DNA from 4 places in the Streptomyces sp. NPDC002817 genome. Region 1 is predicted to be linked to each of the others. Evidence: riboswitches for the same ligand, from Rfam matches in the RefSeq annotation. Region 1 holds a riboswitch; each other region holds the start of a gene.
The links. Region 1 has a riboswitch for cobalamin ahead of ACWD3I_RS17615 (cobalamin biosynthesis protein). Riboswitches for the same ligand answer to the same signal wherever they lie in the genome.
Positions count from the first base shown of each region.

Region 2: linked by a shared signal. The riboswitch ahead of ACWD3I_RS21535 (ribonucleoside-diphosphate reductase subunit alpha) and the one ahead of ACWD3I_RS17615 (cobalamin biosynthesis protein) in region 1 are both predicted to bind cobalamin.
Region 3: linked by a shared signal. The riboswitch ahead of metE (5-methyltetrahydropteroyltriglutamate--homocysteine S-methyltransferase) and the one ahead of ACWD3I_RS17615 (cobalamin biosynthesis protein) in region 1 are both predicted to bind cobalamin.
Region 4: linked by a shared signal. The riboswitch ahead of ACWD3I_RS14030 (ABC transporter substrate-binding protein) and the one ahead of ACWD3I_RS17615 (cobalamin biosynthesis protein) in region 1 are both predicted to bind cobalamin.

Region 1 is NZ_JBSFUY010000008.1:73,401-80,893, forward strand. It holds gene ACWD3I_RS17595 (class II aldolase/adducin family protein) at 1-385, opposite strand, end outside; gene ACWD3I_RS17600 (lysozyme) at 582-1,331, shown strand; gene ACWD3I_RS17605 (inorganic phosphate transporter) at 1,476-2,729, shown strand; gene ACWD3I_RS17610 (hypothetical protein) at 2,764-2,985, shown strand; cobalamin riboswitch at 3,118-3,257, shown strand; gene ACWD3I_RS17615 (cobalamin biosynthesis protein) at 3,359-4,300, shown strand; gene ACWD3I_RS17620 (cobyric acid synthase) at 4,297-5,808, shown strand; gene cobN (cobaltochelatase subunit CobN) at 5,805-7,493, shown strand, end outside.
Region 2 is NZ_JBSFUY010000010.1:202,390-209,882, reverse strand. It holds gene ACWD3I_RS21555 (helix-turn-helix domain-containing protein) at 1-146, opposite strand, end outside; gene ACWD3I_RS21550 (hypothetical protein) at 239-412, shown strand; gene ACWD3I_RS21545 (hypothetical protein) at 455-886, opposite strand; gene ACWD3I_RS21540 (ribonucleotide-diphosphate reductase subunit beta) at 947-1,957, opposite strand; gene ACWD3I_RS21535 (ribonucleoside-diphosphate reductase subunit alpha) at 1,957-4,326, opposite strand; cobalamin riboswitch at 4,454-4,582, opposite strand; gene ACWD3I_RS21530 (GNAT family N-acetyltransferase) at 4,635-5,138, opposite strand; gene mctP (monocarboxylate uptake permease MctP) at 5,244-6,854, opposite strand; gene ACWD3I_RS21520 (DUF3311 domain-containing protein) at 6,851-7,108, opposite strand; gene ACWD3I_RS21515 (YbdD/YjiX family protein) at 7,235-7,435, opposite strand; gene ACWD3I_RS21510 (carbon starvation CstA family protein) at 7,407-7,493, opposite strand, start outside.
Region 3 is NZ_JBSFUY010000021.1:109,729-117,221, forward strand. It holds gene ACWD3I_RS32090 (sodium/solute symporter) at 1-435, opposite strand, end outside; gene ACWD3I_RS32095 (DUF485 domain-containing protein) at 429-773, opposite strand; gene ACWD3I_RS32100 (carbonic anhydrase) at 1,296-2,021, shown strand; cobalamin riboswitch at 2,078-2,300, shown strand; gene metE (5-methyltetrahydropteroyltriglutamate--homocysteine S-methyltransferase) at 2,459-4,771, shown strand; gene ACWD3I_RS32110 (hydrolase) at 4,855-5,793, opposite strand; gene ACWD3I_RS32115 (hypothetical protein) at 5,980-6,804, opposite strand; gene ACWD3I_RS32120 (VOC family protein) at 6,838-7,185, opposite strand; gene ACWD3I_RS32125 (sugar phosphate isomerase/epimerase family protein) at 7,195-7,493, opposite strand, start outside.
Region 4 is NZ_JBSFUY010000006.1:115,676-123,168, reverse strand. It holds gene ACWD3I_RS14040 (ABC transporter ATP-binding protein) at 1-461, opposite strand, end outside; gene ACWD3I_RS14035 (FecCD family ABC transporter permease) at 458-1,471, opposite strand; gene ACWD3I_RS14030 (ABC transporter substrate-binding protein) at 1,468-2,475, opposite strand; cobalamin riboswitch at 2,560-2,719, opposite strand; gene ACWD3I_RS14025 (CoA-binding protein) at 2,869-3,276, shown strand; gene ACWD3I_RS14020 (formylglycine-generating enzyme family protein) at 3,311-4,219, shown strand; gene ACWD3I_RS14015 (hypothetical protein) at 4,220-4,798, opposite strand; gene ACWD3I_RS14010 (hypothetical protein) at 4,795-6,096, opposite strand; gene ACWD3I_RS14005 (hypothetical protein) at 6,106-7,493, opposite strand, start outside.

The DNA.
Region 1 (7,493 bases):
TCGCGTGGACGGCGTGGGTGTGGACGACGGCGCCGGCGTCGGTGGTGCGGTAGATCGCGAGGTGCATGGGGAGCTCGCTCGTCGGGACGAGCGAGCCCAGGACCCGGCGGCCGTCGAGGTCGACGCCGGTCACGTCGTCCGGTGTCAGCCGGTCGTACGGCACACCCGAGGGCGTGACCAGCACGGTGTCGCCGACGCGGACGGAGACGTTGCCGGAGGTGCCGACGACGAGTCCGTCAAGGACGGTGCGGCGGGCGGTCGCGACCAGCGCCTCCCAGGCGGGCACCTCCTCGGCGCGCACACTCCGCTTCCACGGCTCCGGCACATCCTGTGCGCCCTCTCCGGCGCCCCGCCCGTCCCCTTGGTCGCGTCGCTGCTCAGCCATGCCGCGATCCTGTCAGGTGGGGCCGCCGAACGCGGCCGGGCGGGGGCACTTTAGGGCGGAGGCCAGGCGTCCGGAAGGTCGCAAATACGGACACTTCCCCCTTCGCTGCGGCTTGGCCGTAGAGCGCCGAGCATGCGCGGATCTTCCAGTAATCTCTGCCTGTTTTGTCGTGCACGTCGCCATTCCGGGGGGACATATGGCCCGTGATCGCACACCTTCCCGTCACCGCGGCCGCGTCCTTGCCGCGTCCGTGGCAGCGCTCACCCTCGCGGGGACCGCGCTGGCCGAGTTTCCGGCTTCGGCGGCCGGTAAACCCAAGGGGCACGACGTCTCCTCGCATCAGAAGAACGTCGACTGGCCGAAGGCGAAGTCCAAGGGGGCGAAGTTCGTCTACGTCAAGGCGACCGAGTCCCACACCTACCGCAACCCGTACTTCAACCAGCAGTACGACGGCGCGCGCAACGCGGGCCTGATCCGCGGGGCCTACCACTTCGCCCTGCCGAACAAGTCGTCGGGCAAGGCACAGGCGGCGCACTTCGTACGCAACGGCGGCGGCTGGAGCGCGGACGGCTGGACGCTGCCGCCGGCTCTCGACATCGAGTACAACCCGTACGACAGCAAGCACAAGTGCTACGGCCTGAAGAAGGCCGGCATGGTCAGCTGGATCAAGTCCTTCAGCAACGAGGTGAAGCGGCTGACCGGGCGCCGCCCGGTGATCTACACGACCGCCCACTGGTGGAACACCTGCACCGGCGGCAGCGGCGCCTTCGCCTCCAACCACGCGCTGTGGGTGGCCCGCTACAACTCGGCGGACGCCGGGGCGCTGCCGACCGGATGGGGCTACTGGACCATCTGGCAGTACGACAACAGCGGCAGCCTGCCGGGGGATCAGAATCTCTTCAACGGGTCCCTGGCACAGCTGAAGAAGTTCGCCCGGGGCTCGTAACCGCGCGGCGGTCGGGCCGCACCGGAGGATCGGAGGGGAAACCCTCGATTCCAGACACCCTGCGGCCCGCCTCAGTTCACCTTCCGTTCACCCTGGTTACCTACGTTCGACCAGCCAATGACGCTCGAACGATTGCCTGGGTAAATGGAAAACTTCTCGCTGATCCTCGCGATTGTGGTAGTAACCGCACTTGCGTTCGATTTCACGAACGGTTTTCACGACACCGCCAACGCGATGGCCACGACCATCTCGACCGGTGCACTCAAGCCCAAGGTCGCGGTGGCCATGTCCGCCGTGCTGAACCTTGTGGGCGCATTTCTCTCCGTGGAGGTCGCCAACACGATCTCCAAGGGTCTCGTCGACGAGAGCGGCATACGTCCCGAGGTCATCTTCGCCGCCCTGGTCGGCGCGATCCTCTGGAACCTGCTGACCTGGCTGGTCGGACTCCCCTCCAGCTCCTCGCACGCCCTCATGGGCGGTCTGATCGGCGCCACCATCGCCTCGGCGGGCATGGGCGCGGTCCACGGTGACGTCCTGGTCACCAAGGTCCTGATCCCGGCGATCGCGGCGCCCATCGTCGCGGGCCTCGCCGCGATGCTCGCGACCCGCCTCTCCTACTCCATGGGCAAGAAGGCCGACGGCAAGGCCGCCGCGAAGGGCTTCCGCGCCGGCCAGATCGCCTCGGCGGGCCTGGTCTCGCTGGCCCACGGCACGAACGACGCGCAGAAGACGATGGGCATCATCACCCTCGCCCTGGTCGCCGGCGGCGCCGTCGCCCCCGACTCCGACCCGCCCACCTGGGTCATCCTCTCCGCGGGTCTCGCCATCGCGCTCGGCACCTACCTCGGCGGCTGGCGCATCATCCGCACGATGGGCAAGGGCCTGACCGACCTCCAGCCGCAGCAGGGCTTCGCCGCCCAGACCAGCGCGGCCACGGTCATCCTGGCCTCCTCGCACCTCGGTTTCTCCCTCTCCACCACGCACTCGGTCTCGGGTGCGGTGATGGGCGCGGGCCTCGGCCGCAAGGGCGGCGTCGTCCGCTGGTCCACGGCGACGCGGATGTTCGTGGCGTGGGGCCTGACCCTGCCGGCCGCGGCCCTGGTGGGCGCACTGGCGGAGTGGGTCACCGGCTTCGGCGACTGGGGCACGGCGGTCGTGGCGGTCTTCCTCATCGCCTCGAGCGCGGCGATCTGGAAGCTCTCGCGCCGCGAGGTCATCGACCACACGAACGTCAACGACAGCGACGAGGAGCCGGCCGGCGTGGTGACGACGGCGATCGCCGCGGTCACCCCTCCCCCGGCGGGCACGGTGACCGAGGACCTCACGGCCACGATCCCGGCCCCGGCCCCGGCCCCGACCGCAGCCCCGGAGCCCGCCGCTCCGCCGGCCGCCGTCTGAGCCCGCCGCACCCAGGAACGAAGGAATCACCGACATGAAGATCGACTGGGAAGCGCTGGGCTCCGTCTTCGGCGTCAGCCTCGTGGTCACCGTGGCCCTCGTGGCCCTGTTCACCCTCGGCATCATGGGCCTCTCCCGCCAGGAACGGGCCACCGCACAGGGCGGATCCGCGGCCCTCGCGGTCACCGGCGCGTACGCCTGCTTCGCGGCCTGCGCGGCGGCGGTGACGTACGGGATCTATCTGATCGTCGCCTGACGCGACGAGCGAACACCCTGTGGGGTGCGGGACGGTTCACCGTCCCGCACCCCACGTTTTTGTCAGGCCCGCAACCCCCCGTATGTGGGCCTCAGCACACTCTCCCGTCCCAGGTCAACGGCAAGTTGACGGCCCTTCCGGGCCCATGGTGGACTGCCGGAGCCATGTACGACGGCAGAAGAGGAAGCCGGTGGAAGTCCGGCGCGGTCCCGCCACTGTCACCGGGGTAGGTAGCCCCGGGAGCCAGGAACTCTCGTCGTCGGTCTCGTCGAACCAGGGCGTGGACACCCTGAGTGAGGACATATCGCCATGCTCGCCTGCCGTTTGAGATACCGCTCCAGGTCGCTGCCCGACGCCACGGCCGGCTGAGCCGATGCGTGCCGATCGCGTCTTCGCGTACGGCGCCGCCGCCGGACTTCTCGGTGACCTGCTGCTCGGTGATCCACGCCGGGGGCATCCGGTCGCCGTGTTCGGGCGGGCCGCGGGTGCCGTGGAGCGGGTGTTGTGGCGGGACCACCGGGGTTGGGGGGCCTTGCACACCGCGGTGTGCGCCGGGGGCGCCGTCGTGCTCGGTGCCGTGGCGCAGAAGGCCGTACGTCCCTCCCCCGCCGCCTCCGTCGCGCTGACCGGTGTCGCCACCTGGGCCGTCGTGGGCGGCACCTCGCTCGTGCGCGAGGCACGAACCGTCGGGCGTGCCCTGGAAGTCGGGGACGTCGTGGCGGCGCGGGAGCGGCTGCCTCATCTGTGCGGGCGGGATCCGCAGACCCTGGATGCCGACGGGATCGCCCGGGCCGTGGTCGAGTCCGTTGCCGAGAACACCTCCGACGCCGTCGTGGGGGCCCTGGTATGGGGAGCCGTCGGTGGCGTGCCCGGGCTGCTCGGGTTCCGTGCCGTCAACACCCTTGACGCCATGGTCGGGCACAAGTCGCCGCGTCATCGGCGGTACGGCTGGGCCTCGGCCCGGCTCGACGACGTCGCCGGGTGGCCGGGGGCTCGGCTGACCGCCGTACTGGCCGCTGTCGCCGGGAGCGATCCGCGGGGGGCCGTACGAGCCTGGCGTGCCGACGCCGGCGAGCATCCGAGCCCCAACGCCGGGCCCGTGGAGGCCTCGTTCGCCGGGGCCCTGGGCGTGCGGCTCGGCGGGACCTTGTCGTATGCGGGGCGCGTCGAGCACCGGCCCGTGCTGAACCAGGAGGGGCGTTCCGTGGAGGTCCACGACATCGAGCGGGCCGTACGGCTGTCCCGTCGCGTCGGTCTGCTCGCGCTCGGCGTCAGTGTCGCCGCGCGGGTCGCTCTCAAGGCGCGTGCGTCATGACCGGCGGTGGGCTTCTCGTCGCCGGCACCACCTCCGACGCGGGCAAGAGTGTCGTCACCGCCGGGATCTGCCGGTGGCTGGTACGGCAGGGGGTGAAGGTCGCGCCCTTCAAGGCGCAGAACATGTCCCTCAATTCCTTCGTGACCCGCGAGGGCGCCGAGATCGGGCGGGCTCAGGCCATGCAGGCCCAGGCCTGCCGTGTCGAGCCGACCGCGCTCATGAATCCCGTGCTGCTGAAGCCGGGTGGTGAGCAGAGCAGTCAGGTCGTGCTGCTCGGCAAACCGGTCGGTGAGCTCAGTGCGCGCGGCTACCACGGGGGACGCCAGCAGCAGTTGCTCGGCACGGTGCTGGACTGTCTCGCCGAACTGCGGGGCACGTATGACGCGGTGATCTGTGAGGGGGCCGGCAGTCCTGCCGAGATCAATCTGCGGCGGACCGACATCGTCAACATGGGCATCGCCAGGAATGCCCGGCTTCCTGTCCTCGTCGTCGGCGACATCGACCGCGGTGGCGTCTTCGCCTCCTTCTTCGGGACCGTCGCGCTGCTCTCGCCGGAGGACCAGGCCCTCGTCGCCGGGTTCCTCGTGAACAAGTTCCGGGGCGATGTCAGCCTCCTGGAGCCCGGGCTCGACATGCTCCACGGCCTCACCGGGCGGCACACGTACGGTGTGCTGCCCTTCCGGCACGGGCTCGGCATCGACGAGGAGGACGGGCTGCGGGTCTCCCTGCGGGGGACCATACGGGAGTCGAACACGGCCCCGCCCGTCGGCGAGGACGTGCTGCGGGTCGCCGTCTGCGCGATTCCGCTCATGTCCAACTTCACCGACGTGGACGCCCTCGCCGCCGAACCGGGCGTCGTCGTGCGGTTCGTGGACCGGCCGGAGGAACTGGCCGACGCCGACCTCGTGGTGATCCCGGGGACCCGGGGAACGGTCCGGGCGCTGGAGTGGCTGCGGGAGCGGGGTCTGGCTGAGGCCCTCAAGCGCAGGGTTGCCGAGCGGCGGCCCGTCCTCGGCATCTGCGGTGGCTTCCAGGTCCTCGGCGAGCACATCGAGGACGAGGTCGAGAGTCGGCAGGGCCAGGTGGACGGGCTTGGGCTCCTTCCCGTGCGGGTGCGGTTCGCCCGCGAGAAGACCCTCACCCGGCCGGTGGGGGAAGCCCTCGGCGAGCGGGTCGAGGGGTACGAGATCCATCACGGGATCGCCTCCGTGACTTCAGGGGAACCCTTCCTCGACGGGTGCCGGGTCGGCCAGACCTGGGGCACCCACTGGCACGGCTCGCTGGAGTCGGACGGATTCCGGCGGGCCTTCCTGCGCGAGGTGGCGGCCGCCGCGGGCCGCCGTTTCGTGCCGGCCCCTGACACGTCGTTCGCCGCGTTGCGCGAGGAGCAGCTCGACCGGCTCGGCGACCTCATCGAACAGCACGCGGACACGGACGCGCTGTGGCGGCTCATCGAGTCCGGCGCGCCGCAAGGACTGCCTTTCATTCCACCGGGAGCGCCTGCATGAGCACTGTGTTGTTGTTGTCGACCGCCGACACGGACCTGCTGGCGGCCCGCGCCGCTTCCGGTGCCGACTACCGGATCGGCAACCCGACCCGCGTGGACGTCGCCGAGGAGCTGCCCGCGCTCGTCGAGGGCGCCGACATCGCCGTCGTACGACTGCTCGGCGGCAAGCGTGCCTGGGAGGACGGGCTGGCCGCGCTGAAGGCCGCCGGTATCCCGACCGTGCTGCTGGGCGGAGAGAGCGTTCCGGACGCCGAGTTGATGGCCGAGTCGTCGGTGCCTGCCGGTGTCGTGGCCGAGGCGCTCAGATATCTCGTCGAGGGCGGGCCCGCCAACCTGACCGAGCTGGCCCGGTTCCTGTCCGACACCGTGCTGCTGACCGGTGAGGGGTTCGTCGAGCCGCAGAAGATGCCGGAGTACGGCGTCCACGGCGAGCGGACCCATGTGGAAGGCCGCCCGACCATCGGCGTGCTCTTCTACCGGGCCCATCAACTCAGCGGCAACACCGCCTTCGTGGACACCCTCTGCGACGCCATCGAGGCACGCGACGCCAATGCCCTTCCCGTGTACTGCGGTTCGCTGCGCGGGGCCGACGCGGAGTTCTACGAACTGCTGACCAAGGCCGACGCCCTCGTCGCCACCGTCCTCGCCGCCGGCGGCACCCACGCCTCGCAGGCCTCGGCGGGCGGTGACGAGGAGGCCTGGGACATCGGGGCGCTGGCCGACCTGAACGTGCCGGTGCTGCAAGGACTCTGCCTCACGTCGTCCAAGGCCGCCTGGGACGAGTCCGACGCCGCCCTCTCCCCCATGGACGCGGCGATGCAGGTCGCGATCCCCGAGTTCGACGGGCGGCTGATCACGGTTCCCTTCTCCTTCAAGGAGCAGGGTCCGGACGATGTCCCGGTCTACATCGCCGACCCCGAGCGGGCCGCGCGCGTCGCCGGGATCGCCGTACGGCACGCCCGGTTGAAGCACAGGCCGAACGCCGAGAAGAAGCTCGCGCTCGTCTTCACCGCGTACCCGACCAAGCACTCGCGCGTCGGCAACGCGGTGGGACTCGACACGCCCGCGTCGGCGGTGCGGGTGCTGGACTCGCTCCGGGACGCCGGTTACGTCGTCGAGGGGCACCCCGACAACGGCGACGAGCTGATCCACCGGCTCATCAACGCCGGTGGCCACGACGTGGAGTGGCTCACCGAGGAGCAGCTGGCCGCCGCTCCCGCGCGCGTGCCGCTGGCCGACTACCGGGCGTGGTTCGACAAGCTCGACCCGGAGCTGCGGGACGGCATGCTGGAGGCCTGGGGCGAGCCGCCGGGCAACCTGTACGTCGACGGGGACGACATCGTGCTCGCGTCGCTCCGGTTCGGGAACGTCGTCGTGATGATCCAGCCGCCGCGCGGCTTCGGTGAGAACCCGATCGCGATCTACCACGACCCGGACATGCCGCCGTCGCACCACTACATGGCCGCCTACCGGTGGCTGGACAACAGCTTCGGCGCCGACGCCGTCGTCCACATGGGCAAGCACGGCACGATGGAGTGGCTGCCCGGCAAGGGCCTCGGTCTCAGCGGGGGCTGCGCTCCGGACGCCGTCCTCGGTGAGCTGCCGCTGATCTACCCCTTCATCGTCAACGACCCCGGTGAGGGCACCCAGGCCAAGCGCCGCGGGCACGCCACCGTCGTCGACCAC
Region 2 (7,493 bases), on a different contig from region 1:
AGCGAGGGGCCCTCCGCCGAGGCGACCGCGAAGTCGTACGTCGGCAGTCCCTCGTCGCTGCGGTCGATGCCGAACACCTCGCAGATCACCCCGAGTTCGAAGGGGTGCACGCCGTCGAGCAGGACGGCCGCCACGTTCTTCAGCATGTTCTCAGTATGCCTCGGAAGTGGCAGTAAATCGAGGTTGTACGGCAGTCCTGCCACTGTCGGTAAGGAGTGTACGGCGCGACAGTGGTGTCATGACTACCGCACAGACAGAAGGACTGATCGGAATGCTCATCGTTCTCGCAATCCTGGTCCTGCTGGTCGCCCCCGCCGTGACCGGCATCGTCCGCGACCGCCGCATGGACCGCCAGATCAAGGAAGCCCAGCACCACAGGCGCACCTCACGCCGGATGGCCCGCACTGTCTGACGACGACCGCACGTGTGGTGTCGGTGGGCGACGCGGTCCCGCTCAAGTGACCACGACCGTGACCGACCAGTCCTGAATGCCCTTGCAGGACACCTTGCCGGTCTCGGTGGCGCACAGCGGGCGGGACGAACCGAGCCGGACCGTGCCCGCCGCGACCGCCTCGAACGCGGCGTTCGCGTCACCCGGCAGCAGCACGATGCCGCTGTTGGCGGCTTCCAGCCCGCTGCCCTCGGTGGTGACCGGTGCCCACGGTCGGTTCCTCGCCCCGTCCAGGGCGACCCGGACCGTGCCGCCCACCGCCAGACAGACCGTGCGGCCGCTGTCGGCGGCGTGCAGTTCCGGTACGGACGTACAGCCGGAAGACGACGGCGACGGCGACACGGAGTCACCGCTGTCACCTCGGTCACCACCGGTCTGGGTTCCGCACCCGGCCAGCAGCAGGGCTGTGACGGCGAGAGTCGCGATACGGCGCATGAAGAATCCCTCCTCACCGTTGTGACGTAACAGCGGCGAGGAGGGATCCACGTTCTACGGTCAGAAGTCCTCGTCCAGATCGACCGTGCCCTCCACAGCGACCTGGTAGGCGGACGGCCGCCGCTCGAAGAAGTTGGTCAGCTCCTGGACGCCCTGCAGCTCCATGAAGGAGAAGGGGTTCTCGGAGCCGTAGATCGGGGCGAAGCCGAGGCGGGTGAGGCGCTGGTCGGCGACGCACTCGAGGTACTGGCGCATCGACTCGGTGTTCATGCCCGGCAGGCCGTCACCGCACAGGTCGCGCCCGAACTGGAGCTCGGCCTCGACGGCCTCCTTCAGCATGTCGACGACCTGCTCCCTGAGCTGGTCGTCGAAGAGCTCGGGCTCCTCCTTGCGGACGGTGTCGACGACCTCGAACGCGAAGGACATGTGCATGGTCTCGTCCCGGAACACCCAGTTGGTGCCGGTGGCGAGGCCGTGCAGCAGACCCCGGCTGCGGAACCAGTAGACGTAGGCGAAGGCGCCGTAGAAGAACAGGCCCTCGATGCACGCGGCGAAGCAGATCAGGTTGAGGAGGAAGCGGCGGCGGTCGGCCTGCGTCTGCAGGCTCTCCAGCTTCTCGACCTCGTTGATCCACTTGAAGCAGAACTCGGCCTTCTCGCGGATGGAGGGGATGTTCTCCACCGCGTCGAAGGCGGCCGCACGGTCCTCCGGGTCGGGGAGGTAGGTGTCCAGGAGGGTCAGATAGAACTGGACGTGCACGGCCTCCTCGAAGAGCTGGCGCGACAGGTACAGGCGCGCCTCCGGGGAGTTGATGTGCTTGTAGAGGGTCAGCACGAGGTTGTTCGCGACGATCGAGTCGCCCGTCGCGAAGAAGGCCACCAGGCGGCCGATCATGTGCTGTTCGCCCTCGGACAGCTTCGCGAGGTCGGCGACGTCCGAGTGGAGGTCGACCTCCTCGACGGTCCAGGTGTTCTTGATGGCGTCCCGGTAGCGCTCGTAGAAGTCCGGGTAGCGCATGGGGCGCAGAGTCAGCTCGAAGCCGGGGTCGAGCAGGTTCTGGTTGCTGGGCATTACTGGCAGGCCTCGCAGGACTCGGGGTTCTCAAGGGAGCAGGCGAGGGCCTCTTCGGAGGTCACCTGCTGGACGGGAATGGTCTTCTCGGGCTGAGCCTGCGCCTGGGCCGCGCGGGCGATCCTCGTCGCCGGGCGCGAGCGCAGGTAGTACGTCGTCTTCAGACCCTGCTTCCAGGCGTACGCGTACATCGAGGAGAGCTTGCCGATGGTGGGCGTCTCCAGGAACAGGTTCAGGGACTGCGACTGGTCGAGGAACGGGGTCCGGTCCGCCGCCATGTCGATCAGGCCGCGCTGCGGGATCTCCCACGCCGTGCGGTACAGGTCGCGGACGTCCTGCGGCACCCAGGTGAAGCCCTGCACCGAGCCGTTGGACTCGCGCAGCGCCTCCCGGGTCTGCGCGTCCCAGACGCCGAGCTGCTTCAACTCGGCCACCAGGTAGGAGTTGACCTGGAGGAACTCACCGGACAGCGTCTCGCGCTTGAAGAGGTTCGAGACCTGCGGCTCGATGCACTCGTACACGCCCGCGATGGACGCGATGGTGGCCGTGGGGGCGATCGCCAGCAGCAGCGAGTTGCGCATGCCGACCGCGGCGACACGCTCCCGCAGCGCGGCCCAGCGCTCCGGCCAGGTGAGCTCCACGTCGTAGTGGTCGGGGTGCAGGACACCCTGCGCGGTACGGGTCTTCTCCCACGCGGGCAGCGGGCCGTTGCGCTCGGCCAGGTCGGCGGAGGCCTCGTACGCGGCGAGCATGATGCGCTCGGCGATCCGGGTGGAGAGCGCCCTGGCCTGCGGGGAGTCGAAGGGCAGCCGCAGCTTGAAGAAGACGTCCTGGAGGCCCATCGCACCCAGGCCCACCGGCCGCCAGCGGGCGTTGGAGCGGCCCGCCTGCTCGGTCGGGTAGAAGTTGATGTCGACGACCCGGTCGAGGAAGGTGACGGCGGTGCGGACGGTCTCGTCCAGCCGCTCCCAGTCGATGTCGTCGCCGAGCACGAACGCGCCGAGGTTGACGGACCCCAGGTTGCAGACCGCCGTCTCCCCGTCGTCGGTCACCTCCAGGATCTCCGTGCAGAGGTTGGACGAGTGGACGACGCTGCCCGCCTCGGCCGTCTGGTTGGCAGTGCGGTTGGCGGCGTCCTTGAAGGTCATCCAGCCGTTGCCGGTCTGCGCGAGGGTGCGCATCATGCGGCCGTACAGGTCACGCGCCGGGATGGTCTTCTTGGCGAGGCCCTTGGTCTCCGCCTCGCGGTACGCCGCGTCGAACTCCGCGCCCCACAGGTCGACCAGCTCGGGCACGTCGGCGGGGGAGAACAGGGACCACTGGCCGTCGGTGTTCACCCGGCGCATGAACTCGTCCGGGATCCAGTGCGCGAGGTTCAGGTTGTGCGTACGCCGGGCGTCCTCACCGGTGTTGTCCCGCAGCTCCAGGAACTCCTCGATGTCGGAGTGCCAGGTCTCCAGGTAGACCGCGGCCGCACCCTTGCGCCGGCCCCCCTGGTTCACGGCGGCGACCGAGGCGTCGAGCGTCTTCAGGAACGGGACGATGCCGTTGGAGTGCCCGTTGGTGCCGCGGATCAGCGAACCGCGGCTGCGGATACGGGAGTACGACAGTCCGATGCCGCCGGCGTGCTTCGAGAGACGGGCGACCTGGTGGTAGCGGTCGTAGATGGAGTCCAGCTCGTCCAGCGGGGAGTCGAGGAGGTAGCAGGACGACATCTGGGGGTGCCGGGTGCCGGAGTTGAAGAGCGTGGGGGAGGAGGGGAGGTAGTCGAGGCGGCTCATGAGCCGGTAGAGCGCGGCGACTTCGTCCAGGGCCCTGGCCGTGTCGTCCTCGGCGAGGCCGGACGCCACCCGGAGCATGAAGTGCTGGGGGGTTTCGATGACCTGACGCGTGATCGGGTGCCGCAGGAGGTAACGGCTGTGCAGGGTGCGCAGCCCGAAGTAGCCGAAGCGGTCGTCGGCGTGCACGTCGATCAAGGCGTCGAGCCTGGAGGCGTGCACCCGGACGAACTCCGCCGTGCGGTCCGCGACCAGGCCCTCACGGTGGCCGACCGCGACCGACCCGGTGAAGGTCGTGACGCCCTGCGAGGCGGCCTCGGCGGCGATGCTGATCGTCAGCAGCCGGGCGGCGAGCCGGGAGTAGGCAGGGTCCTCGGAGATCAGCCCCGCGGCCGCCTCGGTCGCCAGCTCGCGCAGCTCCGACTCGTCGGCCCGGGCGGACCGGCCGCGCAGCGCGGCGGCGGCGACCCGTCCGGGGTCGGCGTCGGGGAGGTCGGCGGTCAGCTCGGTCAGGGTCCGCAGCAGCGCGGTACCGGGACCGTCGGTCTCCGCCTGCGTCACTGAAGCCGGGTCGACTGGCGCGATGGTCACGTGGGGGCTCTCCCTCGCTCGGCACGGGGGCCTTGCGGAGGGCAGGGGGCAGCACACGAGCGCACGGGGCGTCGCGTCCACCGGCCCACTCCACGAGGCCCGGACGTCTTGGCACCCGGGCCACGGCGGCCTGGGCACACTGTCGACAGGTCCTCGGACTGACTCTCATATGTGCTTATGCACGCATGAGTACACCGTTGCGGGACAGTTCCGGATTCGCACCGGATTCCCCTGCGGCGACAGCGAGCATGAGCATACATCTTGTGCCGGGTTCTGTTGGCACCCCTAGATGTTGTGTCGCAGCGACTTCAGAGAGTCAACTCGTAGGTGAGAAGCGTGAACTCGTCACCCGGGATCGGATTCCAGTCGCGTGCGGGGACGCGGGTGAAGCCGAGACGTTCGTAGATGCGGTGCGCGGCGTGCATGATCTGCTGCGTCGACAGGACCATGCCGGTGCAGCCGTCGGCTGCTCTGGCCCGGTCGACGCAGGCGCGGACGAGGGCTTCGCCGGCTCCTCTGCCGCGGGCCGCCCGGGACACGGCCAGCATGCGGATCTCGGCCTCTCCGGGGCGGGCGAGGTTCGCCATGGGGCCGCCGGCGGGGACGTACGTGACGGTGCCGACGGGCTCGCCGCCGAGGGAGGCCACGAGCACTTCGGCCGCGGCGGCCCGCTTGGTGACGTCTCTCAACTCGCCGAGGTACCAGTCGCTCTCGCCGAAGGTCAGGAGGCCGTCCAGGAGGTAGGCCTGGGCTGTGATCTCGCCGATGACGGCGTACTCGGTGGGGTTCGCCGGCCGGATCTCTATGTCCATGCAGGTGAGTGTGCACGAAAGCGGGCCGCCGTTGGTGGTGCTGTCGGCGGCCCGCTGCGGGTGGTTCGTGGCTGGTCGCGCAGTTCCCCGCGCCCCCAGGTCTCTTCAGTGAGCGGAGTCCGCAGTCGCCGGCGGCAGCTCCACCTGTACGCCCGGGTCGCCGGCGTCCGCCGTGTAGTCCTCGGGGCGCGTCTCGTCGACGCCCTCGGGGGCCTTCGCGGCCCTCAGGACGAATGTGAGGACCACCGTGACCACCACGTTGAGCACGAACGCCGTCAGACCGATGTAGCCGATCTCGCCGATGCCCGGGATCTCCTTCGACGAGCCGCCGAAGTGCTTCTGGGTGGGGGAGGCCACGCCGTACGCCGCGACCGTGCCGTAGATCATGCCGACCGCCCAGCCGCCGAGCAGCGCCCAGCGGTGGAACCAGCGGGTGAACAGACCGCCGACCAGTGCCGGGAAGGTCTGGAGGATCCAGATGCCGCCCAGGAGCTGGAAGTTGATGGCGACCGTCTTGTCCATGGTGAGGACGAAGACCAGGGCGCCCACCTTCACCAGCAGCGAGACCAGCTTGGAGATCTTCGTCTCCTGCGCCGGCGTCGCGTCCGGCTTGATGAAGTCCTTGTAGATGTTGCGGGTGAAGAGGTTCGCGGCCGCGATGGACATGATCGCCGCCGGCACCAGCGCACCGATGCCGATCGCCGCGAAGGCCACGCCCGCGAACCAGCTCGGGAACATGTCCTCGAAGAGCTGCGGGATCGCCAACTGCGGGTTGGTGACGTCGACGCCGGCCGCGATCGCCATGAAGCCCAGCAGGGCGAGCAGGCCCAGCATCAGCGAGTACAGCGGCAGGATCGTGGTGTTGCGGCGGATCACCTCACGGCTCTTGGAGGAGAGCGTCGCGGTGATCGAGTGCGGGTACATGAACAGCGCGAGCGCGGAGCCCAACGCCAGCGTGGCGTACGTCCATTGTCCCGCCTCGGGCGGGATCAGGCCGCCCGCCTTGGCGGCGGTGTACTTGTCGTTCGCCGCGCCGAAGATCTCGTCGAACCCGCCCAGCTTGATCGGGATGTAGATGATCGCCACCGCGATGACGATGTAGATCAGCGTGTCCTTCACGAACGCGATCATCGCGGGGGCCCGCAGACCCGAGGAGTAGGTGTACGCCGCCAGCACACCGAAGGCGATGAGGAGCGGGAGGTCCTTGACGAACCAGTTGGTGTTCTCCCCGCCGCCGACGCCCATCACGTCCAGCACCGCCTGGATGCCGACGAGTTGGAGGGCGATGTAGGGCATCGTCGCCAGGATGCCCGTGACGGCCACCGCCAGCGACAGGCCCTTGGAGCCCCACCGGCCGCGCACGAAGTCGGACGTCGTCACATAGCCGTGCTTGTGGGAGACCGACCAGAGGCGGGGCAGGAAGGTGAAGATCAGCGGGTAGACGAGGATCGTGTACGGCACCGCGAAGAAGCCTGCCGCGCCCGCCGCGTAGATCGCCGCCGGTACGGCGACGAAGGTGTACGCGGTGTAGAGGTCGCCGCCGAGCAGGAACCAGGTGATCCAGGTGCCGAACGACCGGCCGCCCAGGCCCCATTCGTCCAGCGTGTGTTCGTTCTCGGCCTTGCGCCAGCGCGAGGCCAGGAAGCCCATGACCGTGACGGCCAGGAAGAAGATGATGAAGACGGCGAGTGCCACGCCGTTCACGCCGTCGTTCACTTGGAGGCACCTTCCCGGCGGGCGCGCTGGTCACGCTGCCACAGCTTGTACGCGACCATCGTCAGCGCGGTGGAGATGAGCACCCACAGCATCTGGTACCAGTAGAAGAACGGGATGCCGATGAACGTGGGGTCGACCTTGGCGTACGAGCCGACCCACAGCATGGCGACGAACGGTGCCAGGAGGCACAGGGCGATGACGACCCGCACGGGTGTCACCACCGGTGGTCTGGCCTCGGGCGAATCTGTTGACATACGGCGGCTCCGATCCCCTCACTGATCACCGTGTAACGCGCAGGCAATCTAGGTCACGGTGTGACAGGAGTGGAAGACCTCGTCCGCATATCGGTATGTCGATTCAGTGAAGGTCCGACATCGGTGTCAGCAGCAGCGGAATCCCTGCCGTGGGTCCGCCTCCTGCCGGTCCGTCCGCATCCGCTCGAACGCCCGCCGGGTCGGCACGTCCGCCTGCGGGTGGTCCCGGCGGACGTGCGCGACATAGCGGTCGTACGCCGACTCGTCGGTCAGCTCGCGCACGTACCAGCGCACGCCCCTAACTGCCCGCCGCAGTGCCGACCTCATGGCGTGCCTCCTCCTTCTCCTCCCGGGTCGGGAACAGCCCGTCCGGGGCGACGATCTT
Region 3 (7,493 bases), on a different contig from region 1:
ATAGAGGGTGGCGATGACGAGGGTGCAGACGGCCAGGGCAAGGCGTACCGGGCGCTGCATGCGGGGCAGGCGGTACGCCAGGGTGTCGCCCAGGGTGAACCTGCCGGCGTTGCGCAGGGGTTCGGCGATGAGCAGCAGGACCATCATCCAGGCGACGGCGGTGCCGCACAGATACAGCAGCCCGTCGTAGCCGGTCAGGGCGACCAGCCCGGTGCTGCCCAGCAGGGTCGCGGCCGACAGGTAGTCGCCGCACATGGCCAGCCCGTTGCGCAGCGGCGACATCATGCGGTTGCCGAGGTAGAACTCGCTGATCTCGTCGCCCTGCGGTGCGGTCAGCAGCGCGGTGAAGAGGGTGACCACGACCACGGACAGGAAGAGCACGAGCGTCAGTTGCAGGCTGAAGCGGTCCACGACAGCGGCACCGGTCGTCACCATCGGCGGCGGTCCCCCTCTCGGGGAGCGGCGCTCACTCGCGCTCGCCCTGCGGCCTCCTGGTGGTGGGCGAGCCTGCGCAGACCTCGGACGACGGGTGTGACGTGGGTGCGGTGGTGCACGAGGTAGCGCCACACGATGACGCCCATCAGCACGAACTGCCCGAGCCCCAGAGCCAGTCCCAGGGTGAGGTGGCCGCCGAGGGTGCGGTTCATCAGTGCGGGGACGAAGCCGGACAGCAGGACGTACACCAGGAATCCGCCGACGGCGACGGCCGTGGCCCGCACTCCGAACTGCCGGTGGGCGCGGCGGAGTGTCCGGTAGGCGGGATCGTGCGCCACCGTCGGCCGCTCCGTGGATTCTTGGGGAGTTTCGGAGTACGGCGGCGGCGCGCCGAACGGCATGGAGTGCCGTGACACAATGCACCTTCTTCGCTGCTTTGCGCGGAGGCAGGCCAGAGCCACGCTCTGTGCGGACTTCGTGGGGGATTTGTGAATCAGAAATTCGCGTGATGCGAATTGTCACAACGGGGTCGGGACGGGGATTCTCGCAGCGCCCACGTTGAACTATCAACGGGACGAACAAGGCCGATTCCCGCCCTGACTCATTCACACGCTCCGGCGTCCGCGACGCCTCCCACACAGCCTGCGGAAAGGGCTCTCCAGGGATCAGGTCTGAACCTTCTCTCGAGCCAGGTTGTCTCAAATGCAGTGCACAGCAAGGCAGTTGCCGAGGCCGCCGCACCAAGGACGGCACCAGGAAAGACCAAGATCCACCCAAGATCACGTCACGCTTTCCCCGCGCTTCACCATGGTTTGGCAACGCGACAGACCGGTGCCGGACTCGGTCATACGTTCGTCGCCGTGAACTCTCAAGACACTCCCCACAGAGCCGGGCGCCGCGCACTCCTGCGCGCCGGGCTCACCGGTGCCGCGGCTCTCGGCGCCGGCCTCACGCTCGGCGCGACCCCCGCGTCGGCGACCCCCACCGGCACGCGTCCTCGACCCGGCACTCCCGACGAGGCGCTGCGGGAACTGGCGGCGGGCAATCTGCGCTGGCGCACCTACCGCGAGCGGCACCCCGACGAATCACCCGCCGTCCGTCAGGCCCTGGCGACGGGGCAGCATCCCTTCGCCCTCGTCCTCGGGTGCATCGACTCCCGGGTGCCCCCGGAGCTCGTCTTCGACCAGGGCCTCGGCGATCTGATGACGGTGCGCAGCGGCGGTGAGGTGCTGGACGAGGCCGTGCTCGGCAGTGTCGCGTACGGAGTGCTGGAACTCGACATACCGCTGGTGCTGGTCCTGGGGCACCAGTCCTGCGGCGCCGTGAAGGCCGCCGTCGAGACCGACGTCTCCGGTGCGCAGCTGCCGGCCCACATCCAGTACCTGGCCGACCAGATACGACCGAACATAGACCGCACCAAGGACGGCGACGCCCGCGTCGACGCGACCATCGACGCCAACGTCCGGGCCATCCGCTCCCGCATCGCCGCGGAGCCCGACCTCGCCGCGAAGGTGGCCGCCGGTGAACTGGCCGTCGTAGGGGCCCGTTACGAGCTGACCACCCAGCTCGTGCACCGCATCTCCTGAACCGACGACGGGGGGCGCCGCCGATGAACTCACCGGCGGCGCCCCCGTCCTCGTGTATAGGCTGAGCACGCAGCTGGTTCGCCCTGTCCGCCAGGCAGGAGCGTCGTAAGAGGGAACCCGGTGGGAATCCGGGACTGCCCCGCAGCGGTGAGCGGGAACGACCGCCGTCACACGCACTGGACCCGGCAAGCGGGTCTGGGAAGCGACGGCCATTAGGTGCCTCGTACATCACGAGGTGTGCCCGCGAGTCCGAAGACCTGCCACTGCCCGGGTACGACCGACTCGTACCCGGAGATCCCGGTGACCTCGTGGGCGGGTCGGCGAACACTCAAGGCGGGCACAGGTTTTCGTGCGGCCGCCCGGAGTGCCGTTTTCCCTTCGCGTTCTCCCCCGTCGCCGGGGTCGTGCTACGAGAACAGCTCGCGAAGGAGAGTTCCGTGACCACCGAGTCCGCAGCCGCGGCAGCGCACGCCACCGTGTACGGCTACCCGCGCCAGGGCCCGAACCGGGAACTGAAGAAGGCGATCGAGGGCTACTGGAAGGGCCGCGTCACCGCCGACGCGCTCCACCGGACCGCCACCGAACTGCGCCGTTCGAACTGGCGAGAGCTGGCAGACGCCGGCCTCCACGAGGTGCCGACCGGCGCCTTCTCGTACTACGACCACGTCCTGGACACCACCGTCATGGTCGGCGCCATCCCCACCCGCCACCGCGACGCCGTCGCGGCGGACGCACTGGACGGCTATTTCGCCATGGCCCGCGGCGGCCGGGACACCGCGCCGCTGGAGATGACGAAGTGGTTCGACACCAACTACCACCACCTCGTCCCCGAGTTGGGGCCGGACACCGTCTTCGCCGCGGATGCCTCGAAGCAGGTCGCCGAGGTACGGGAAGCCCTCGCGCTCGGTCTGGCCGCCCGGCCTGTCCTGGTCGGCCCGGTCACCTATCTGCTGCTGGCCAAGCCCGCCCCCGGGGTCGCCGCCGACTTCGACCCGCTGACGCTGCTGGACCGGCTGCTGCCCGTGTACGCCGACGTCCTGTCGGTTCTGCGGGCCGCCGGCGCCGAGTGGGTGCAACTGGACGAGCCCGCGCTCGTCCAGGACCGCACTCCGGCGGAACTCGGCGCCGCCGCCCGCGCCTACCGTGAACTCGGCACTCCGACCGACCGGCCGAAGCTGCTCGTGGCCTCGTACTTCGACCGCCTCGGACAGGCCCTGCCCGTTCTGGCCAAGGCACCTGTCGACGGGCTCGCCCTGGACTTCACGGGCCCGGCCGCCGCCAACCTCGACGACCTCGCCGCCGTGGGCGGACTGCCGGGCAAGCGGCTGGTGGCCGGGGTGGTCGACGGGCGCAATATCTGGATCAACGATCTGGAGAAGTCACTGTCCACGCTGGGCACCCTGCTCGGCCTCGCCGACCGGGTCGACGTGGCCGCTTCCTGCTCCCTGCTCCACGTCCCGCTCGACGTCACGGCCGAACGCGACATCGCCCCGCAGATCGCCCGCTGGCTCGCCTTCGCCCGGCAGAAGACGTCCGAGATCGTCACACTGGCACACGGCCTGGCCCGCGGCACCGACACCATCGCCGCCGAACTCGCCGCGAACCGCGCGGACCTGGCCTCCCGAGCGGCCTCCCCCATCACCCACGACGACGCCGTGCGCGCCCGGACGGCCGCCGTCACCGATGCCGACGCCCGCCGCCCACAGCCGTACGCCGAGCGTGCCCTGGCCCAGCGCGCCCACCTGAAGCTCCCGCCGCTGCCCACGACAACCATCGGCTCCTTCCCTCAGACCGGCGAACTGCGCACGGCACGCGCCGACCTGAAGGCCGGACGCATCGACACGGCGGCGTACGACAAGCGCATCGAGGCGGAGATCCGCGAGGTGATCTCCTTCCAGGAGAAGACCGGCATCGACGTCCTCGTGCACGGCGAGCCCGAACGCAACGACATGGTCCAGTACTTCGCCGAACAGCTCACCGGCTACCTCGCCACCCGGCACGGCTGGGTCCAGTCCTACGGCACCCGGTACGTCCGGCCGCCGATCCTCGCCGGCGACATCTCGCGCCCCGAACCGATGACGGTGCGCTGGACGGCGTACGCCCAGTCCCTCACCGACCGCCCGGTCAAGGGCATGCTCACCGGTCCGGTCACCATGCTCGCCTGGTCGTTCGTCCGCGACGACCAGCCCCGCGGCGAAACCGCTCGCCAGGTCGCCCTCGCCCTGCGCGACGAGGTGAACGACCTTGAGTCGTCCGGCACTTCGGTCATCCAGGTCGACGAGCCGGCGTTGCGCGAGACCCTGCCACTGCGGACCGCCGACCGGCCGGCCTATCTGGCCTGGGCCACCGAGGCGTTCCGGCTCACCACGGCGGGCGTACGGTCCGAGACGCAGATCCACACCCATATGTGCTACGCGGAGTTCGGTGACATCGTCGGGGCGATCGACGACCTCGACGCCGATGTCATCAGTCTGGAGGCGGCCCGCTCGCACATGCAGGTGGCCGGTGAGCTGGCCGCGCACGGCTATCCGCGCGAGGCGGGCCCGGGGGTGTACGACATCCATTCGCCGCGGGTGCCGAGTGCGGCGGAGGCCGCGGCCCTGCTCCGCAAGGGACTTGAGGCCCTGCCGGCCGAACGGCTGTGGGCGAACCCCGACTGCGGTCTGAAGACCCGCGACTGGCCCGAGGTACGTGCGTCGCTGGAGAACCTGGTGACGGCTGCACATGAGGTCCGGCGCGATGTGTCCTGAGTGAGTCGATGGCGGGTGCGGCCCCGGAACGGCTTCCGGGACCGCACCCGCCATCCCCCTTGTGCGGGCTCAGCGGGTCGGTGTCACGAGGACAGCCACTCGGTGGCGTTCAGCGCGAGCGCCGCGTTGGTGGCGCCGGTGTCGTTCCAGCCGTCGTAGAGCGTGTTGCCGGACTGGCCGGTGCCGTCGTCGATCGGGGAGCTGTCGCCCCAGAAGGCGACCTTTCCACTGCCGAAGGTGCTGGTGGCGAAGAAGGCTCCGGTGTTGCCGGAGTAACCACTGCGATAGAGAAGCCCCTTGACGGCCGAGTTGTCCGCGGGCTTCAGGGTGGCCGTCGTACCGCTGGCGATCAGGCTCTTGGTGACGGTGCCGAACGAGCCGTGCAGCACCGGGTTGGTGCTGTCACTGATCGCCGCGGGGTAGCCGGAGCTGATGCTGAGCGAGTCGATGGAGAAGCCGAACGGGTCGGTGGAGTCGACGCTGTTGGCGGTCATCAGGTCGTTGAGGATCTCGACCGCGTCCTCGCCGTCGTTGTTGCGGTCGGCGCCGGTGTGGTCGGAGATCATGAACAGGCCGCCGCCGTTCTTCACGAAGTTCATGATCGCCGTCTTCTCGGCGGTCGTGAACAGTGTGTTGGGCTCCGGCAGGACCAGCGTGTCGAAGTTCGACAGATCGGTCGCCGAGGAGCCGCCGTAGGTGAGGCCGGCGCCCGACGGCAGGGTGTCCAGCGAGTAGTCGCCGCTCTGCTGAAGCGCCACACCCCAGGAGGACAGCGCGCCCGTCCAGTCCGTCTCGTCGGAGGGCGAGGAGTCCTCACCGGTCGGGTCGGGCTGGCTGGTGGAGACGATCCAGTCGGCGTTGCCGGCCGTCTCGGCGTGCGCGTTGTCGAACAGGACGCGGTGCGTGGTGGCGGCGGCCGCCGGGCCGGCGGTGGAAGCCTGGACTGCGGCGCCGGTGGCGAGCAGGCCGAACACGGTGACGGCGGTGGTGAATCTGCGGGGGGACTTGCCGAGGCCGAGCATGCGGTGAACCTCCAGGAGTGGGGGGAGCGGGAGGCGGTGCGGGCGCCGAATCTTCGCGCGTAGAACGGAAGTTGCACGACCGCCGCTCGACACAAGGCTGGACGCTACACACAAGATCCAGAAGGCCGGCAGGGCCTGCTGGGGGTTCACGTAGAGCTCTTACCCGGTCGCCGGTCGGCCCGGACGTCACTTGATGGTCTTGAGGAAGTTCAAGTAGGTATCCACGTCGCGCCCATGGCGATCCGACTCCTCGACGGCCCGCACGAGATCCCGCTGAACCTTCCCTGTGCAATCAAGGTCTGATTTCCGGAGCTTCGGAGACTTCAGTGCGAACTGGAGCAACAGCCCGGACGCTTCGGGTGGCGACAAGAACGCCACGGTCCCTGCGTCACGGAAGGACTCATCCGTCCCTTCGCGATAGGAGACCTCCACGACATAGGCACGTGTCGCCCCTTGCTCCTTTTCGTAGTGGGGATTCTTTTCATGCTCACCGAGTACGAATCGAACGGCCTCGGACTTACCGGGCAGGACCTCGAAAGGCCGGACAAGCAGCTCACTGCCTTCATCGGGCAAGGTCACATCGAAGCTGCCCGTGACACTGACACCACCCCCTGTGGGCGGGAGTTCCGGTCTGCACGGATCGGACGCCTGGAAAACCCGTTTGACCGTGAACCGGAAGTCAGTGATCACGGCGGTCAGATCGCCCCTGTTGCGCAGGGTGAGCAGGATCGGAGTACCCAGGGTGGTGGTCCGGCCCGGCAGTTTCCGTTCCCCGGCCTTCAGGACGGCGGGAACCCGCACCTCGTCCTCCACCGACAGGGAAAGAGCCTCCAGTCCGGGCTCGGCCCCGTCGTCCCCCTCCCACGGATTCGGCAGCCACCCGAAGAAGACACTCGTGAAAGCCAGGGCGACAGCGCTCCCGAATGCCGTGACCGCGGTCAGGAAAGGTCTGTTCGACTGTTCTTGCCCCGGGTCCGATCCCGTCGTGCCGTCCGACTCCGACTCCCCCATGCCGCTGATTTTCCCAGAGCGGGACTCCGCGCACTACGTCGTCGCGGGACCGCCCCCGAGCCCGATCTCGTTGCCGTCCGGGTCGTGGTAGGTGATCTTGCGGACGCCGTTGGAGTAGGTCTCGCGCCTCGTGGGTTCCAGACCCCGGCCGGCGATGCCGGCGACACGGGTGTCGAGGTCGTCGACGAAGAGGGTGTGGAGGGCGTTGCCGGCACGGGCGGGGAGGTGCTCGATGCAGATGTACCGGTGTTCCGCCAGCTCCCAGACGGCTTCCGTGTCGTTCGGGAAGAACGCCGGTGCGGTGCCGAAGAGTCGTTCGTACCAGGCCAGCGCCGCCGTGTAGTCGCTGACCGCAATGCCTGCGAAGAGGTTCAGGGACATCCACCCATGCTAGGCGCTCGCGCTCCGAGCGGCCTTCGCCACGGCCGTTCCCGCCCGGAGCGCGGCCACGGGATCGGCCGCCTCGTCCAGCTCGATCAACACCGTGCCGGCACCCGGTGTACGGGACATCGCCGCGGCCCAGCCCGCCCAGTCCACGATGCCGTTGCCGAGTTCGGTCATGTACGGCTGCTGTTGGGCGTAGATCGTGTCGTCGATGGTGAGGTGGACGTCGATCGGGCGTATCGCGTCCTTCCAGTGGGCCAGCGCGATCCGCGGGGCGTGGCGGCGGGCGACGGCCACCGGGTCGC
Region 4 (7,493 bases), on a different contig from region 1:
GCGAGGGCACGGGCGATCTGCACCCGCTGGCGTTCGCCGCCGGACAGGGTGTGCCAGGGCTGGTGGACGCGTTCGGTGAGGCCGGTGCGTTCCAGGGCCGCGCGTACGGCCTTCTCGTCCTGCTCGGTCGCAGGCGTCCAGGCGCGGCGATGCGGGACGCGACCCAGTCGTACGACGTCGAGGACTGTCAACTCGACCTGGGTGTCCGCCTGTTGTTCGACCACGGCGAGTCGTCGGGCGACCTCGCGCCGGGGCAGGCCGGACAGGAGAGCGCCGTCCAGGGTCACCACCCCTGCCGTCGGTGCAAGCAACCCCGCGAGCAGCCGCAGCAGGGTGGACTTGCCGGAGCCGTTGGGGCCCAACAGCCCGACGACGGAGCACGGTTCGGGGGCGAGGGTGACGCCGTCGAGGATGAGATGGCCGTCGGTCGTACGGCCGACACGGTCCGCGCGCAGGCTCATCGCACCTTCCTCGTCCGGTAGAGCACCGCCACGAACGCCGGCACTCCGATCAGTGACGTCACCACACCCACCGGCACCTCCTGCGGGTCGAGCGCGGTGCGGGCCAGGGTGTCCACCCACACCAGGAACACCGCCCCGGCCAGCGCGGACAGCGGCAGCAGCCGGGCGTGGCCCGCGCCGACGAGGGCGCGCACGGCGTGCGGCAGGACGAGGCCGACGAAGCCGATCGCCCCGGCGGAGCTGACCAGCACGGCCGTGAGCAGGGCCGTGACGCACAGGAGGACCAGCCTCGTCCGCGCGACGGCCACCCCGAGCGCGGCCGCCGCGTCCTGGCCGAAGGCGAAGGCGTCGAGGGTACGGGCGTACGTCAGACACACCCCCAGTGCGAGGGCGAGCACGGCCGCGCACACCCATACGTCGGTCCAGCCCGCGCCGCTGAGCGAGCCGAGGAGCCAGAAGAGGACGCCCCGGGTGGTCTCGGCGTCGGCCGCGGTCAGCACGATGAACGAGGTCAGCGCGGAGAAGAGCTGCATGGCGGCGACGCCGGCCAGGACGACCCGGTCGGTGCTGCCGCCGAGGGTGTGGCTGAGGAACAGCACCAGCGCGAAGGAGACCAGGGCGCCCACGAACGCCCCCGTCGGCACGGACACCGCGCCCGCGCCGACACCGAGGACGACCACCGCGACGGCCCCCGTCGAGGCGCCCGAGGACACGCCGAGGACGAACGGGTCGGCGAGCGGGTTGCGCAGCAGCGACTGCATCACCGCACCGCACACGGCGAGTCCGGCCCCGCACACCGCCGCGAGGAGGGTGCGGGGCAGCCGGAGCTGCCAGACGATGCCGTCCCGGATGGGCGTCAACTCCGAGGTGCCGACGCCGAGATGGGCGATGACGGTGGACCACACGTCCTGGACCCGGATGTCCGCCGGGCCGATGGTGATCGCCACGGCGACGGAGGCGACCAGCAGGAAGGCCCCCGCCACCCCGAGGGCAAGAGGCCGTGCGGTCACTTGGCGAGCCCGGACTCGCGGAGTCCGGCCGCGACCTTCTCCACGCCCTCGATGGTGCGGATGGTCGGGTTCATGGCCTGTCCGCTGAGCAGCACGTACCGCTTGTGCCTGACGGCGGCCATGTTCCTGGTGACCGGGTTCGACTCCAGGAACGCGATCTTCCTGTCGGCCGACTCGGCGGTCTGGGACTTGCGGGTGAGGTCGCCGATGACGAGGACGTCGGGGTCACGGTCGGCGACGGTCTCCCAGTTGATCTGGGGCCACTCCTCGTGCGTGTCGTCGAAGACGTTCTTCGCGCCCAGGGTCCGGGTGATAATGCCGGGTGCGCCGCAACAGCCCGCCATGTAGGGCGACTCGGAGTTGGCGAACCAGTACAGGAGGGTCACGTCCGAGGCGTCGAGGCCCGAAGTGGCCTTCCGCATCCGTTCCTTGAGCGAGGCGACCAGCTTCTCGCCGCGTTCCTCGACCCCGAACACCTTGGCCAGGTCCCGGACTTCGCCGTAGACGGCGTCGATGCCGAGAGCCTTGCTCCGCGACCCGTCGCCGCCGCTGTCGTTGTCCTTGCCTGCGCAGTCGGACGGGGAGACGTAGGTGGGGACGCCGAGCTTGTCGAACTGTTCGCGGGTGGCGACGCCGCCCTTGCCGAGGGTGGAGACGAAGGAGGCGGCGACGAAGTCGGGTTCGGCCTCCAGGACCCGCTCGTAGGAAGGGGCGTTGTCGGCGATCCGCGCCACCTTCGCGTTGGCCTTCTCCAGTCCCTTCAGCACGGGGTCGGTCCAGGTCGCCGTGCCCGCCATGCGGTCGGCGAGACCGAGGGAGAGCATGATCTCGGTGGTGCCCTGGTTGAGGGAGACGGCCCGCTTCGGGGGCGAAGCGACGCTGACGGTGTGGCCGCAGTTCTTCAGGGTGACGGCGGGCTTGGCATCGGTCGAGTCGGCGTCGGAGCAGGCGGTCAGGAGCAGGGTTCCTGCCACGAGCAGGGTGGCAGAACGCGCGTGCGGCACGGGAGTCGGTCCTCAGTCGTCGAGGGCTCGAACGCGGAGCCCGGTCGTACGGTGCTCCCCCGCCGCAGGTCGGCCGCGGGGGCCGCCAGCAGGTCTTCGGACTCGGGTTCCGCCGGGCCGGGGCGCCTTCCCGGACGTCGTACGACATCCAGTGGCGAAAGGCCCCGCCCGTCACCCTCACCGCTGCGCGTCAGCTCCGGATTCGCACCGGATTCCCTGACCCACGTCCATGGGTTCGACTGGCCTCGGCAAGCTATCACGGCGGTGCGTACCCTTTTCGAACGGCTGTGCCGGACCGGAGGGAGACCGGTCCGGCGCTCTGCGGGAATCGACGAGCCGCGTCCGCTGTTGTCGCGCACATCAGCCCTGGCAGGACTTCCGAGGAGGCCGAGCGTGTACGGCGACCCAGCAACGATCCGCAAGATCCTCACCGAGAGCGGCGACACCTGGGCGATCGTGGGCCTGTCGTCGAACCAGCGGCGCGCGGCCTACGGCGTCGCGGACGTGCTGCAGCGGTACGGCAAGCGCATCGTGCCTGTGCATCCCAAGGCGGAGACGGTCCACGGCGAGCAGGGCTACCCCTCGCTGGAGGCGATCCCCTTCGACGTCGACGTCGTGGACGTGTTCGTCAACAGCGACCTCGCCGGTGCCGTCGCCGACGAGGCCGTCGCGAAGGGCGCCGGGGCCGTCTGGTACCAGCTCGGAGTGATCGACGAGGCCGCCTACGAGCGCACCCGGGCCGCCGGTCTGGAGATGGTCATGGACCGCTGCCCCGCCATCGAGATCCCCCGGCTCGGCTGACCGGCCGCACAGGAACGTCGCCTAGCCTCGCGCCATGCACGAGTCGCCGTCACCCGCCCGCTGCTGCATGCCGTCGGGAGGCGGCCCGAGCGAGGAGCCGCGGGTCGTACCGCCGTCACGGGCTCCCCGGGGTCCGGACGATGGCATGGTGGCGCTGCCCGGTGGCGAGTTCCTGATGGGCGCGCAGGACGCGGAGGGGTTCCCCGCCGACGGGGAGGGTCCGGTGCGGGCGGTGCGGGTCGAACCCTTCCGGATCGACGCGTGCGCGGTGACCAATGAGCAGTACGCCGGGTTCGTCGCCGACACCGGGTACGCCACCGATGCCGAGCGCCTGGGATGGTCGTACGTCTTCGCCGGCTTCCTGCCCGCCACGCTCCGCCGCGGCGCCCCGCGACCCGAGGACACGCCCTGGTGGTGCGGGGTCGAGGGAGCGCTCTGGAACCGGCCTGAGGGGCCCGGCAGTTCGGTCGAGGACCGGGCGGACCATCCGGTCGTCCATGTGTCGTGGCACGACGCGGCGTCCTACGCGGCCTGGGCGGGCAAGCGGCTGCCCACGGAGGCGGAATGGGAGTACGCGGCCCGCGGCGGTCTGGAGCAGAAGCGGTATCCCTGGGGCGACGAACTCGACCCCGACGGCACGTACCGCTGCAACATCTGGCGGGGCGCCTTCCCCACCAGGAACACCGCCGCCGACGGATATCGCGGCACGGCTCCGGTGGACGCCTTCGAACCGAACGGGTTCGGGCTCCACAACGTGTCCGGCAACGTATGGGAATGGTGCGCCGACCGGTGGAGCCGTGAACACGCCGCCCGGGTCATCCGCGGTGGCTCGTACATGTGCCACAAGTCCTACTGCAACCGCTACCGGGTGGCCGCGCGCAGCGCCAACACCCCTGACAGCTCCAGTGGGCACACGGGTTTCCGTTGCGCACGGAGGTCCTGACTACCCCTGACCCTCGCACGCGTTGATGTAGTACAGCTCGATCTCCACCCGGTCCGCCGAACCCCCGGACCAGAACGGCCGCGTACCGACGTTCCCCCCGCAGAACGCCTGCGGGCGCCCTGACTTGAGGATGCGGTTCACGTCCTCCGCGAGGTCCGTCGCCGCCCCCAGCTGGGCCTGCGGGGCCACTCCGAAGGTGATGACCATGCCGATGCGGCGGCCGTCGGCGCTCTTGCGGATCTCCTTGTCCAGGGCCGCGACGACCTTCTTGCGGTCGGCCGCGTTCAGGGTGCCCCTGCCGGAGGCGCGCCCGGTCGCCCCGGAGGAAAGGGACACGGTGAAGGTGTGCCGCTGGGGGTCGAGTCCGAGTGGGCCCTTGGCGGTTCGGGAGGGGGACGGCGAGGCGGCCGAGGGTGACGCGGACGGCTTCGGCTTCTTGCCGGTGCCCGACGCCTCGTCCGTGCCGTCCGACGCCACCATGCCGAGCACGACGAGGAACAGCACCAGGAACAGGTCCGCGAAGAGCCAGCCCGCGAGGTGGCGCGGGGCGACGCCGGTGCCCGTCGGGCGCCTCCTCATCCCTGGTCCTGCCCGTACCAGTCGTCACCGGGGCGGCGGGGCGGCGGTGTCCCGGCCCCGCCGTCCGGCCGGGGGGTCTCGGACGGGGGCTGCGCGCCGCCGCCATGGCCGTTCCCCCGTCCTCCGTTGTGGGAGCCGTTCGCCATGCCGTCGGAGTTCGACATCGGCAGCGGGCCATAGCCGACCGGCCGGTCGTTCTGGAGCAGGGCGAGCACCCGTTCCAGGGCGTCCATGTAGGAGTACATCCGCTCGCTGTTGTCGCTCAGGAGCTGCATGGCCACGCCGACCTTGCGGGTGGTCTCCGAGACCTCGTCGGCGACCGTGGCGTGCACCCGGTTGGCCTCCTGGGAGCTGCCGGCCGCCTTGCGCAGTTCGGCGAGCAGCCGGGTGAGGGACTCCCGGGTCGCCGTCTCGTCGGCGCGCAGCTCCTCGCGCATCCGGGCGAAGTCGCGCAACAGCTGGTGCGGCACGGTCAGGGAGCGGCCCATCGCGCCCAACTCGCCCGCCGACTCGGTCCACTTGTCGATCGCGGTGACGAACCTGCTCTCCGGGCCGGGCTCGAAGATCCTCTCCATCCGGTCGGCGCTGTCCGCCATGGTGCGGGAGAGTTCGGCGGTGCTGCGGGTGATGTCCCGTGCGATGCCGACGAGTTGGCCCGCGGGCACGGCCTGCGCCTCCAGGACCGCGTACTTGGCGAGCTCCATGGTGAGGAGGGCCAGCTGCCCGGCGACCTGTCCGCGCAGCCGTTCGCGGGAGGCGTCGCGCTCGGTGGCCCATTCGAGGCGTTGCAGCCACAGGGTCGCGAGGACCACCCCGCCGATGAGCAGGACGACGAGCAGTACCGCGGTACCGCCGAGCCCCGAGGACCACAGCGTCAGGAAGTTGGTGCCCTTCGGCGCGTCCTCGAAGTCCCGGAACGCGAACCACAGGGACAGCCACGTCAGCACGATCGGCAGGAAGACCGCCACGTCCCGGAACGTGGACACGACGGCTATCCGCCCGCTGCTGCTCGACGGCTCGTCCGGCACCAGTGTGTCGGGTGGATAGGCGTGCAGCAGGTTGACGCCGGACAGGGCGCGCCCGCCGGCCCGGGCGTCGTCGGCGATCCAGGTCAGTACGGTGCGCCCCGTGCTGCCCTCGGGGCACTCGTCGGCCAGCTCCGCCAGTCGGTCGGCGGCCGTCCGTAACGAGTCCGCGGGCTCGGGGGCCGGCGGCGCGGGCTCCGGAGCGGGAGCATCGGGCAAGGACTCCGGGACGGGGGGCACGGACTGGTGCCGGGCGGGTTTCCTGCTGGCCAAAACCTCTCCTCAGTACCAGGGGTCGCGGCGGGACGAATCGCGGCCGTGCCCGTCGTCGGGCCGGGCGGGCAGATGCTCCCGGAAGTACTGCTGGACGACGGCGGCGAAGACGGTGTCCTGGGCCTTGCCCCGGCGGCAGCTGTCCGCCAGCGCCTGGAGCAGATACGGCGACGGCGTGCGGCCCGCCGCGTCCAGGACGTCCAGCACCTCGCGCTGGCCCACCGACTCGCCCACCGTGCACAGCAGAAGGAGCCGGTACAGATGTACCGCCCGCCAGGGGCTCTGGGGCGCCATCCGGTCCACCGCCTCGGCGAGGAACCCCGTGCGGCGCAGCACGTCGAAGGGGTCGCGGCGTTCCCGGCCGGAGTCGCGGCGCCGGGTGCAGTTCTCCAGCAGGGTGCGGGCCTGGTCCGGTGCGATCCGGCTGATCCGGTCGACCTCGCTGAGCAGGTCGGCCATCGCGAAGCGCTCCACCATCACCCTCATCAGGTCGTCCAGCGCCGTCCGGGAGACACCGATCTCCTGGGCGGTCCGCAGCAGGGGCAGCACGTCGAAGCTGGCGCGCCGGTGCGCGGCGCGCTCCATCCGTTCGTTCAGCACGCGCAGCACCACCTGGTCCTCGGGCGGCCGCACGGCTAGCTCGCGCACCAGGTCGGGGGCGCCGCCGTGGGCGGCCGCGTCGAGGCAGCGGTGCAGTGCCCAGGTGTGGATCTCCGGCCTCAGGTGCCGGTAGGACCCGGCTTCGAGGGTGTCCTTCCGCCACAGGGCCACCAGATGGGCCAGCTGACCGTCGGTCAGGCGGTCCAGTTCCAGCTGCACCCGCGGCAGTGAGGTCGGGCTGCGCAGATACGCGTCCTCCTTCTGCGACAGGTCGCCGCGCGGGGCGGCCTCCAGCAGACTCGTGACGTCGCTCATCAGTCCGGGGGCCACCTGGTGTCCGGCCGCCCAGTCGAGGATCTGCGCGGAGGTACCCAGCGGCTGCGCGGGCGCCAGCCGGGTCAGCGCGTCCGCGCCGCGCCGCCGGTGGAAGGCGACCAGCCGCGCGGCCTGGTCGCGCAAGGGGCCGCCGGGTCCCGCGGCGGCTTCGGCGTCGATGCGGCGCCGCGCCGACTGGAGCGTGCCGGCGCTGTCACGTCGTACGAAGACGAACTGGGGCAGGTCCTTGGCCCCGTCGTTCTCCTCGCGGGTGGCGAAGCTCCAGCTGCCGGCGACGACCCGGCCCAGCAGCCCGGCCAGGACGTGGATGACGACCTCGCCGTCCACGGGCGAGCCGAGCACGGTCAGGGGCGCTCCGGGCTCCTCCATCAGCGCCTCGGCGAGCCGGAGGAGGAACTCGTCGGAGAGCTCGGCGGCGGCCGTGTCGAGGGCGTCGAGGAGCCGCTTCTCCTCCAGGAGCA